Regions from separate parts of the Kitasatospora sp. NPDC004614 genome, predicted to be linked through region 3. Evidence: riboswitches for the same ligand, from Rfam matches in the RefSeq annotation. Region 3 holds a riboswitch; each other region holds the start of a gene.
The links. Region 3 has a riboswitch for cyclic di-AMP ahead of ACFYST_RS24150 (transglycosylase family protein). Riboswitches for the same ligand answer to the same signal wherever they lie in the genome.
Positions count from the first base shown of each region.

Region 1: linked by a shared signal. The riboswitch ahead of ACFYST_RS30185 (M23 family metallopeptidase) and the one ahead of ACFYST_RS24150 (transglycosylase family protein) in region 3 are both predicted to bind cyclic di-AMP.
Region 2: linked by a shared signal. The riboswitch ahead of ACFYST_RS14085 (transglycosylase family protein) and the one ahead of ACFYST_RS24150 (transglycosylase family protein) in region 3 are both predicted to bind cyclic di-AMP.

Region 1 is NZ_JBIALR010000020.1:22,751-26,013, forward strand. It holds gene ACFYST_RS30180 (DUF3995 domain-containing protein) at 1-492, shown strand, start outside; gene ACFYST_RS30185 (M23 family metallopeptidase) at 502-1,269, opposite strand; cyclic di-AMP (ydaO/yuaA leader) riboswitch at 1,280-1,444, opposite strand; gene ACFYST_RS30190 (YiaA/YiaB family inner membrane protein) at 1,661-1,951, shown strand; gene ACFYST_RS30195 (alpha/beta fold hydrolase) at 2,072-2,902, shown strand; gene ACFYST_RS30200 (TetR-like C-terminal domain-containing protein) at 2,902-3,263, shown strand, end outside.
Region 2 is NZ_JBIALR010000005.1:52,762-56,024, reverse strand. It holds gene ACFYST_RS14090 (MFS transporter) at 1-731, opposite strand, end outside; cyclic di-AMP (ydaO/yuaA leader) riboswitch at 1,130-1,296, shown strand; gene ACFYST_RS14085 (transglycosylase family protein) at 1,300-2,451, shown strand; gene ACFYST_RS14080 (CapA family protein) at 2,474-3,263, opposite strand, start outside.
Region 3 is NZ_JBIALR010000012.1:183,354-186,616, forward strand. It holds gene ACFYST_RS24145 (cytochrome P450) at 1-933, shown strand, start outside; cyclic di-AMP (ydaO/yuaA leader) riboswitch at 1,195-1,375, shown strand; gene ACFYST_RS24150 (transglycosylase family protein) at 1,379-2,047, shown strand; gene eno (phosphopyruvate hydratase) at 2,300-3,263, shown strand, end outside.

The DNA of each region.
Region 1 (3,263 bases), on a different contig from region 3:
CCGGCCGGCGCCACCTCCGTCGGCCTGCGCCCGCCGTTCCGTCGGATCGCCGCGCAGGCCGCCGCGCTCTGGTCGGCCGTCTTCGCCCTGGTGCACCTGTACTGGCTGCTGGGCGGCCGGGCCGGTCTGCCGGGCGGGCTGTCGGTGCTGGACAACACGCCGCTGCTGGTGATCGACATCATCGCGGTACCGCTGTGCGCGGTGGCCGCGGCGCTGGCCCTGGCGCTGATACGGCCGTGGGGCGAGCGGCTGCCGGCCCGCGGGCTGCTGTGGGCGGCCCGGGGCACGGCGGTGCTGCTGATCGTGCACGCCGCGCCCTCCGTGCCGGAATGGCTGGCGCTGGCGGCGGGTCACCGCTCGGCGGCGGAGCTGGACGCGATGGCCCGCTTCGCGACCGTGCTGTACGAGCCGTTCTTCCTGGCCGGCGGGCTGCTGTTCGGCTGCGCGGTGTTCGGCCGTCGGCTCCTGCCCGAGCGCGGCGGCCGTCGATGAGCGGAAGAACTACGGCTGCAGGCCGCGCTGCTGGAGCCAGGGCAGCGGGTCGATCGGGGCTCCGCCGCCGGGGCGGACCTCCAGGTGCAGGTGCGGGCCGGTGACGTTGCCGGTGGCGCCGACCGCGCCGAGCACGGTGCCGGGGGCGACCTGGCCGGAGGCGGTGGCGATCCGGGAGAGGTGGCAGTACCAGAGTTCGGTGCCGTCGGGCAGGGTCTGGATGACCCGGTAGCCGTAGGGGCCGGACCAGCCCGCCGAGGTGACGGTGCCTCCGGCGACGGCGGCGACGGGAGTGCCGGTGCGGGCGGCGAAGTCCAGGCCGGTGTGCAGGTGCGCCCAGTGCGCGCCGGACTGGGCGAAGTGCGCGGTCAGCTGGTAGCCGGCCACCGGCAGGGTGTGCGCGGCCTGCTCGGCCTCGGCCTGCTGGGCGGCCCGCTTGGCCTCGGCCTCCTGCGCGGCGGCCAGCCGGGCGGATTCGTCGGCGGCGGTGCGCTGGCCGTCGGCCTGCTGCTGGATGCGGGCGGCGAGGGCGAGCCCGGGGTCGCCGGCGAGGAGGCCGTCGGAGGCTTCGTCCGCGGCGGTGACGGGCACCGGGGCGGCGGCCTGCGCGGGGGCGGCGCCGAGTGCGGTGGCGCCGAGCGCGGCGGTCATCGCGGTGACGCCCAGCAGGGGCGCGCCGGCGCGGGACTGACGGGGCAGCCGGTGCCGGGCGGCTTCCGGCTCGACCGGGTGGTCGAGCAACTGGGTGCCGGTGCTCTCAGTGTAGGTCGACGCCACGGGGGCGTGCTCCTTCCTTCCCTGCCGCCGACCGGGTTAGCTGACGGGTTCGGAGGTGGAAGGTCTCCTACGGTCGGGCCCAGGGCCGTCCCGATTCACCCCGGTGGAAACGTGGTTCCCCGGCTCCTGGGACGCCCCGAAGGGTGTGCCCAAGTGGATTAGGCGTGGCGCACGGTGCCGCATGGTTACGGCGTTGCCGACCGCGCTGCGTTATCAAACGTTAATCCTATGGACCCCATGATTCCAAGCCGCTACCACGAGACAGCGAAGATTTCCTGACGCCCTATGGGTGATTTGTGACGGTTCACCAGGGCCAACCTGACGGATTGTGACCGAGTGGTTGAGTATCCGTACTCACGCCACGCCTCCGGGCCGGCGCGACCCTGATGCCATGACCGCAACCGTGCCGCACCGGACCACCGCCGCCTACTTCGCCCAGGCCGCCGTCTCCTTCGGACTGGCCACCGCCGCGCTCTCGCTCGGGATCGCCTACCTGCCGGTGAGCGCCTGGATGCGCGCCTTCCTCGCCGTCGGGCTGCTGTACGAGATCACTTCCGCGTTCACGCTGGCCAAGGTGATCCGGGACCGCCAGGACGAGGGCGCGATCACCAGCCGGGTGGACCAGGCCCGGCTGGACAAGCTGCTCGCCGAGCACGACCCGTTCAAGGTGGAGGGGATCTGACGATCCGGCCGGCCACCACGACTTGACGGCTAAGGCTATTAGCCTTAGCTTTATGGCTATCGGCAGCCGGCCGGGCCTCCAGCGCCCGGCGCACCGCAACGCCCGCCCAGGAGGCCCGCCATGAACAGCACCCTCGGCACCACCCGGTACGTCGACGTCCCCGGCGGCCGGATCGCCTACGACGACACCCCCGGCACCGGCGTCCCGGTCGTCCTGCTGCCCGGCATGCTCGACAAGCGCGCCACCTACCGGCACCTCGCACCGCTGCTGACCGCCGCCGGGCACCGGGTGATCACCATGGACCTGCGCGGCCTCGGCGAGTCCTCCACCGGGTTCACCGACTACTCCCCCGCCGCGATCGCCGGCGACCTGGTCGCCCTGCTCGACCACCTCGACCTGCGCGGCGCCGTCCTGGCCGGCAACTCCTACACCGGCGCCACCGTGGTCCGCGCGGCCGAGCTCGCCCCCGGGCGGACCGCCGGGGTGGTGCTGATCGACGCCTTCATCGAGAACCTCCCGCTGAACGCCTTCCAGAAGGCCCTGTTCGGCCTGGCCGCCCCGCTGGTCACCGCGTTCCCCGGCCTGTGGAGCTCGATGCAGAAGTTCTACTACCCGACCGCGCGGCCCGCCGACTTCGACGCCTACCGGGCCGGCCTCGCCGAGATGCTGCGCGAGCCCGCCCGGAAGGCCGCGCTGCGCGGCTACCTCACGGGGGACTCCGCGCCGGTCGGCTGGTGCGAGGCCGTCGACGTGCCCGCGCTGGTGCTGATGGGCAGCAAGGACCCCGACTTCCCGAACCCCGAGCTGATCGCCGACCGGCAGGCCGCCGCGCTGCGCGGCCGTAAGGTGATGATCGAGAACGGCGGCCACTACCCGATGGCCGGCTACCCCCAGGCCGTCGCCGACGCCCTGCTCCCGTTCCTGAACGAGCTGAACGAGGTCGCCCGCTGATGGCCCGCGCCGGACTCTCCCCCACCGCGGTGGTGGACCACGCCCTCGGCCTGATCGACGCCCAGGGCGCCGAGACGCTCACCCTGGCCGCCGTCGCCGCCAAGGCGGGGGTCGCCACCCCGTCGCTGTACAAGCACGTCCCCGGGGGCCTTGCCGAGCTGCGCCGCCTGGTCGCCGTCCGCACCCTCGACGACCTGACCGACCACCTGGCCGCCGCCGTCCTCGGCCACTCCCGCGACGAGGCGGTCGCCGCCCTGCTCGCCGCGTACGCCGGGTACGCCACCCGGTTCCCCCGTCGCTACGCCGCGCTGCCGCAGGCGCCCGAGCCCGACCCGGAGCTCATGGCGGCGGGCGAGCGGCT
Region 2 (3,263 bases), on a different contig from region 3:
ACCGAGGGCAGCACCACCACGTGGTACACCGCGATCGCGAGCATGCCCGACCACACCCAGGCCCGTTCTCGCACCTGCCGCCAGCCGACCCGGAGTTCGGCCAGGAACCCGAGTCGCTCGGCCTGCTCCGCACTGGCCCGCCCGCCCACCGCACCGAGTCTCGCCAGCACGGCGGCGCTGGCCGCGAAGCTCGCGGCATCCACCATCAGGGCACCGCCGGGCCCGGCAAGGGCGACCAGCGCGCCAGCCAGCACCGGGCCGATCACCAACCCCACCGAGTGGACGAGCCCGCGCAAGGCATTGGCCTCGCTCAGCCGTTCACCGGACACCAGCAGCGGGATCAGCCCGGTGGAGGCGGGCAGGAAGAAAGCGTCCGCCACCCCGAACACCACCATCAGCAGTGCCAGCACCCCGACCCGGGCCGTCCCGGTGAGCAGCAACACCGCGACGGCCGCCTGGACCACGCACCGCACCAGATCGGAGGCCAGCATGATCCGCTGTCTTGGCATCCGGTCCGCCCACACGCCGCCGATCAGCATGAACACCAGCGTCGGCAGCAGGCCCGCCGAAGCCACCAGGCCGACATCGGCGGCCGACCCGCCGATCGACAGCACGGCGAACGGCAGCGCGACGAACGACACCCTGTCGCCCAGGACGGACAGCGACTGGCCGACGAACAGACGGGCGAACTGGCGCTCCACCCGGAGCACTTCGGGAATCAGCACAGCCACGGGCACCTCCACAGCGGGTCGGGGAACAGCGATCACCGCGATGGTAGGAAGCTCCCGAAGCAGCTGTCGCGCGATTTATCCGCAACGCCTGCAATGCCCAGATCTCGCTCAACTCGCTTTAATGTCACGGCATTTGATGACCACCCAGCTTCCAAGCGCTTAAGCGGGACCGTCCGCCTTCCCTCCCCCCGCTCCCCCAATCCCACCGATCGGCCAGACTTTCGCACCCGACCATCGGACCGCCGGATCACCCGACCGCCCGACCGCCCGGGCGGCGCAACTCGGCCGTAATACAGCCGCGATGAGCTTGTGATTGCTCCGTTCGAGTGATTAGGCTCGGTCCGGCCCGCACCGCCGGGCCCCGCACGCGGCAACGCCGAACCCTGTCCGCCGCGTTGCCGGGTCGACCACCACAACCCTTGGACAGGGACGGGGGAACCAGGTACGTCGCCGCCCCCACGGCTAGGGGTGAAGCCGCCGCACCGGCTCCCGCCGGCACACGGCGGCCGGGCCTCCCTCCGGTCCGAACCCGACAGCTCACCTCGCAGGCGTGCGGAGAGGATCTGGCATGCTCTTCACGGGTTCCGGGCGCCACCGTCGGCAGAGCCAGGCGGAGAAAGCCGCCGAGCGGGCGATCGCCGCAGCCGGCGTCGCCGGCGTCGGCCTCGCCCTGCCGCTGCTCGCTGTGACGGGTGCGCAGGCCGCCCCCAGCACGGTCTGGGACCGGGTCGCCGACTGCGAGAGCGGCGGCAACTGGAGTTCCGACTCGGGCAACGGCCTGTACGGCGGCCTCCAGATCACCGCCCAGCGCTGGATCGACTACGGCGGTACCCGGTACGCCGAGCTGCCCAGCGGAGCCACCCGCAGCCAGCAGATCGCGGTCGCCGAACGGATCCTGGCCACCGAAGGCCCGCAGCCGTGGGTGTCCTGCGCCGACACGGCGGGCCTGCGCACGGTCAGCGCCCCCGGCGTGGTGGACAACAACGACTCGGCGGACGAATCGGGTGCGCTGCGCGGCGCCCGCGGCATCGCGGCCGTCAACACCGCCTCGGACGGCACCGTCGCCCCGCAGAACGCCACTCCGGTGTTCTCCGGCCTGCCCGGCTACGACCCGGTGTACCACGTGTACTGGTACGAGAAGAACGGCGGTTGGTTCTGGACCAGCCACCAGAGCCTGTACGAGCGCTACATACAGCTGACGCACCCCCAGCCGCCTGCGGCCACGCCGTCCCCGGCCCCCACCCCGGAAAGCCCGGCCACCCCGACCACTCCGACTACGCCGACTGCGCCGTCGACCGACCCGAGCACCAACCCGAGCCCGAATCCGACCACACCGTCCGACAACCAGAACGGCAACGGCAACGGCAACGGGAACGGCGCCGAGAACGGCAACGGCACAGGCCACGGCAACGACCAGGGCCAGGGTCAGGGTCAGGACGGCCACGGCGGCACCCAGCAGCCCACCACCCCCGACCCGGCCACCACCACGCCGCCCCCGAGCGCCTCCACGCCCGGCAGCGCACCCGCGCCCGCCGAATCCCCGTCCGCCGCGACCCCGTCCCCGCAGCCGTACACCGTCGGCCCGGGCGACACGCTGGCGAAGATCGCCCGCAGCCACGAGCTGAACGGCGGCTGGAGCGGTCTCTACCAGAGCAACCAGCAGGTGGTGGGCGAGAACCCGGACCTGATCCACCCGGGCCAGGTGCTGAACCTGGGCTGACGGCCGCCCGGTCGAGCCGCCGTCACTTCGGGACGGCGGCCAGTCCGGTGCAGCCGCGCAGGCCGTCGCGGCGCTGCTGGGCGGCCTTCGCCGCGCTGCCGGTCTGCGGGACGGGCACGCCCCGGCCGTCGATGTGGGCGGGGGTGAACATTTCTCCGGTGACGCGTCCGTCGGTGCTGATGGTGAGTGTGGTGACGCCGGTTTCGTCGGAGGCGGTGTAGTTCGAGGTGCCGTACCAGAGGAAGTTGCCGAAGCCGTACGCCACGTAGGTGTTCCCGAGCATGCCCGCGCCGAGCATGGTGTGGGCGTGGGTGCCGACCACGGCGGTGGCGCCGGCCGTGGCGAGCTTCTTGGCGAGTGCGGTCTGCGCGGCGGTCGGGCAGGCCACGCCTTCCTCGCCCCAGTGCAGGTAGACCAGTACCACGGGCGCCTGCGCCTTGGCCTCGGTGACGGCGCGCAGCAGGGCCTTCTCGTCGAACGCGGAGGCGATGCCGGCCTTGTGCTCGCCGGCCCGCCACTTCTGGTTGGTGATTTCGTCGACCTGGCTCGCCGCCAGGACGGCGACCTTTGTTCCGCGCACGTCGGCGATGTGGGGCGCGAAGGCTTCGGCCGTGTCCTTGCCGATGCCGATCAGCGGAATCGGGGAGTTGGCCTTGGCGGCGAGGGTGTCGGCGAGGCCGTCGGCACCGAAGTCGACGGCGTGGTTGTTGGCCTGGGAGAGCACGTCTATCCCGGCGTCCTTGAGCGCGGTGAGCGCCTTGGGGCTGGTGCGGAACGTGTAGGTCTTGGGCTCGGGCTTGCCGCGGCCGGTG
Region 3 (3,263 bases):
CTGCGCCGCCTGGTGTCGAAGGCCTTCACACCGCGCCGGGTCGCCGAGTTCGAACCGCGGGTGCAGCAGCTCACCGACCGCCTGATCGACTCCTTCGCGGAGCGCGGCGAGGTCGACCTGATCCACGAATTCGCCTTCCCGCTGCCGATCTACGCGATCTGCGACCTGCTCGGCGTCCCGCCCGAGGACCAGGACGACCTGCGCGACTGGGCCGGCATGATGATTCGCCATACCGGTGGCAAGCGCGGGGGAGTGGGCCGCGCGGTCAAGCAGATCCGCGGGTACCTGGCCGACCTGATCCACCGCAAGCGCGCCGACCTCGGCGACGACCTGATCTCCGGCCTGATCCGGGCCAGCGACCACGGCGAGCACCTGACCGAGAACGAGGCCGCGGCGATGGCCTTCATCCTGCTGTTCGCCGGCTTCGAGACCACCATCAACCTGATCGGCAACGGCGTTTACGCGCTGCTGCGCAACCCGGATCAGCGCACCCTGCTCCAGGAGTCGCTGGCGCGCGGGGAGTCGGGCCTGTTGGAGACCGGCATCGAGGAACTCCTGCGCTACGACGGGCCGGTGGAGCTGGCGACCTGGCGGTTCGCCACCCGGCCGCTGAGCATCGGCGGGGTGGACATCCCGGCGGGCGACCCGGTGCTGGTGGTGCTGGCCGCGGCGGACCGCGACCCGGACCGGTTCTCCGACGAGAACACCCTGGACCTGGCCCGGACGGACAATCCGCACCTCGGTTTCGGACACGGCATCCACTACTGCATCGGTGCGCCGCTGGCCCGGCTCGAAGGGCAGCGCGCGATCGGCACACTGCTGACACGGCTGCCGGACCTCCAGTTGGCCGCCGATCCGGCCGAACTCCGTTGGCGGGGTGGGCTGATCATGCGCGGGCTGCGCGAACTCCCGGTCTCCTTCACGCCCCGCTGACCCGGTTTCGACCGCCGCCGCCCTGCCCTCGCCCCGCCCCCGCACGTCACCGTCCGTGGGCCCGGTGGGGGCGCGGGTGCGCCCCCACTTCGGGCGAATACGGACATACATGGACGGTTTGTGCACGAGAAGTGAAGGTCCGTAATTTCGACGTGATACCGGTGATATGAGCTTGTGATTGCTCGTCAGCTCTGCTTACTCTCCGATTTGCCCGCAGCTGCGGGCCCCGAACGCGGCACGCCGAGTCCTGTCCGCCGCACCTTCGGGACACCGACCAGGATTCGGACAGGAGCGGGGGAACCAGGTGTGAACGCCGTACTCCCAGCGGCTTGGGGTGAAGCCGCCGGGGAACGGACGCAACCGCGTCCGGACCTCCCGGCGGCCGGGCCAGCCTCCCGGTCCGAACCCGACAGCTCACCTCGTAGGCGTGCGGAGAGGAAGTCCCATGCTGTTCGCCGGTACTGGACGTCACCGCCGTAGCACCAAGGCCGAGAAGGTCGTCGCCGCCGCAGGCGTCGCCTCCGTGGGCCTGGCCCTGCCCCTGCTCTCCGCCACCGGAGCGGCAGCCGCACCCGCCGACACCTGGGACCGCGTGGCCCAGTGCGAGAGCGGCGGGGACTGGGGCATCAACACCGGAAACGGGTACTACGGCGGCCTGCAGTTCTCCTCCTCCACCTGGCGCGCCTACGGCGGCGGCGACTACGCCGCCCGCGCCGACCAGGCCACCCGCTCCGAGCAGATCGCGGTGGCCGAGCGGGTGCTCGCCTCCCAGGGGCCCGGCGCCTGGCCGTCCTGCTCGATCAAGGCCGGTCTGTCCCGCGGCGGCGACAGCTCCGAGGACACCGCCTCCCGCTCGCAGCAGCGCGCGGCGGCGCCCGAGCAGAAGCAGACGAAGTCGCAGCAGCAGTCGAAGAGTTCGAAGCAGAGCGCCCCGGCCGACGGGCCGACGCAGTCCGGCACCGGGAACTACACCGTGCAGGAGGGCGACACGCTGTCCGGGATCGCCGCCGCGCGGAACGTGTCCGGCGGCTGGGAGCAGCTGTTCCGGGCGAACCGCGAACTGATCGGCGCCGACCCCGATGTGATCATGCCCGGCCAGGTGCTGGCGCTGTGACGGCGCGGTCCGGCCGGCTCCGGCCCGGCAGTGGTATAGACCCTTCGTCGGTCTGACGATTCGTCCGCTCCGGGCGTGCGCCCAGCAGTTCGCGCCGCCCGGAGCCCGCCGCCGACGGGCAAATAGGTGAACTACCAGTGAGTAGCCGGGCCACACGGTGAGACGGGGCCCGGCCGGGCGTGGCCGTGGGCATGTCTGCGGCTAGGCTCTGGGCGTAACGACCACACATCCGCTTCCGCTAGGAGATGCCTCGTGCCGTCCATTGATGTCGTCGTAGCCCGTGAGATCCTCGACTCCCGCGGCAACCCCACGGTCGAGGTCGAGGTCGGTCTCGACGATGGCAGCACCGGTCGTGCGGCTGTCCCGTCGGGTGCCTCCACCGGCGCCTTCGAGGCGCTGGAGCTCCGTGACGGCGACAAGAACCGCTACTTCGGCAAGGGCGTCGAGAAGGCCGTCCTCGCCGTCATCGAGCAGATCGGCCCGGAGCTGGTCGGCTACGACGCCACCGAGCAGCGCCTGATCGACCAGGCCATGCTCGACCTGGACGCCACCCCGGACAAGTCCTCGCTCGGCGCCAACGCCATCCTCGGCGTCTCGCTCGCCGTCGCGCACGCCGCCTCCGAGGCCAGCGACCTGCCGCTGTTCCGCTACCTGGGCGGCCCGAACGCGCACGTGCTGCCGGTCCCGATGATGAACATCCTCAACGGCGGCTCGCACGCGGACTCCAACGTCGACATCCAAGAGTTCATGATCGCCCCGATCGGCGCGGAGTCCTTCTCCGAGGCCGTCCGCTGGGGCGTCGAGGTCTACCACACCCTCAAGGGCGTGCTGAAGGAGCGCGGGCTGTCCACCGGCCTGGGCGACGAGGGCGGCTTCGCCCCGAACCTGGACTCCAACCGCGAGGCCCTGGACCTCATCACCGAGGCCATCAAGAAGGCCGGCTACACCCCGGGCAAGGACATCGCGCTCGCCCTGGACGTCGCCGCGTCCGAGTTCTACAAGGACGGCGCCTACCAGTTCGAGGGCAAGGCCCTGTCGGCCGCCGAGCTGGTCGAGTACTACGCCGAGCTGGTCGCCGCCTACCCGCTGGTCTCCATCGAGGACCCGCTGGACGAGTCCGACTGGGACGGCTGGAAGGCCATCACCGACAAGCTGGGCGACAAGGTCCAGCTGGTCGGCGACGACCTGTTCGTCACCAACCCGGAGCGCCTGCGCA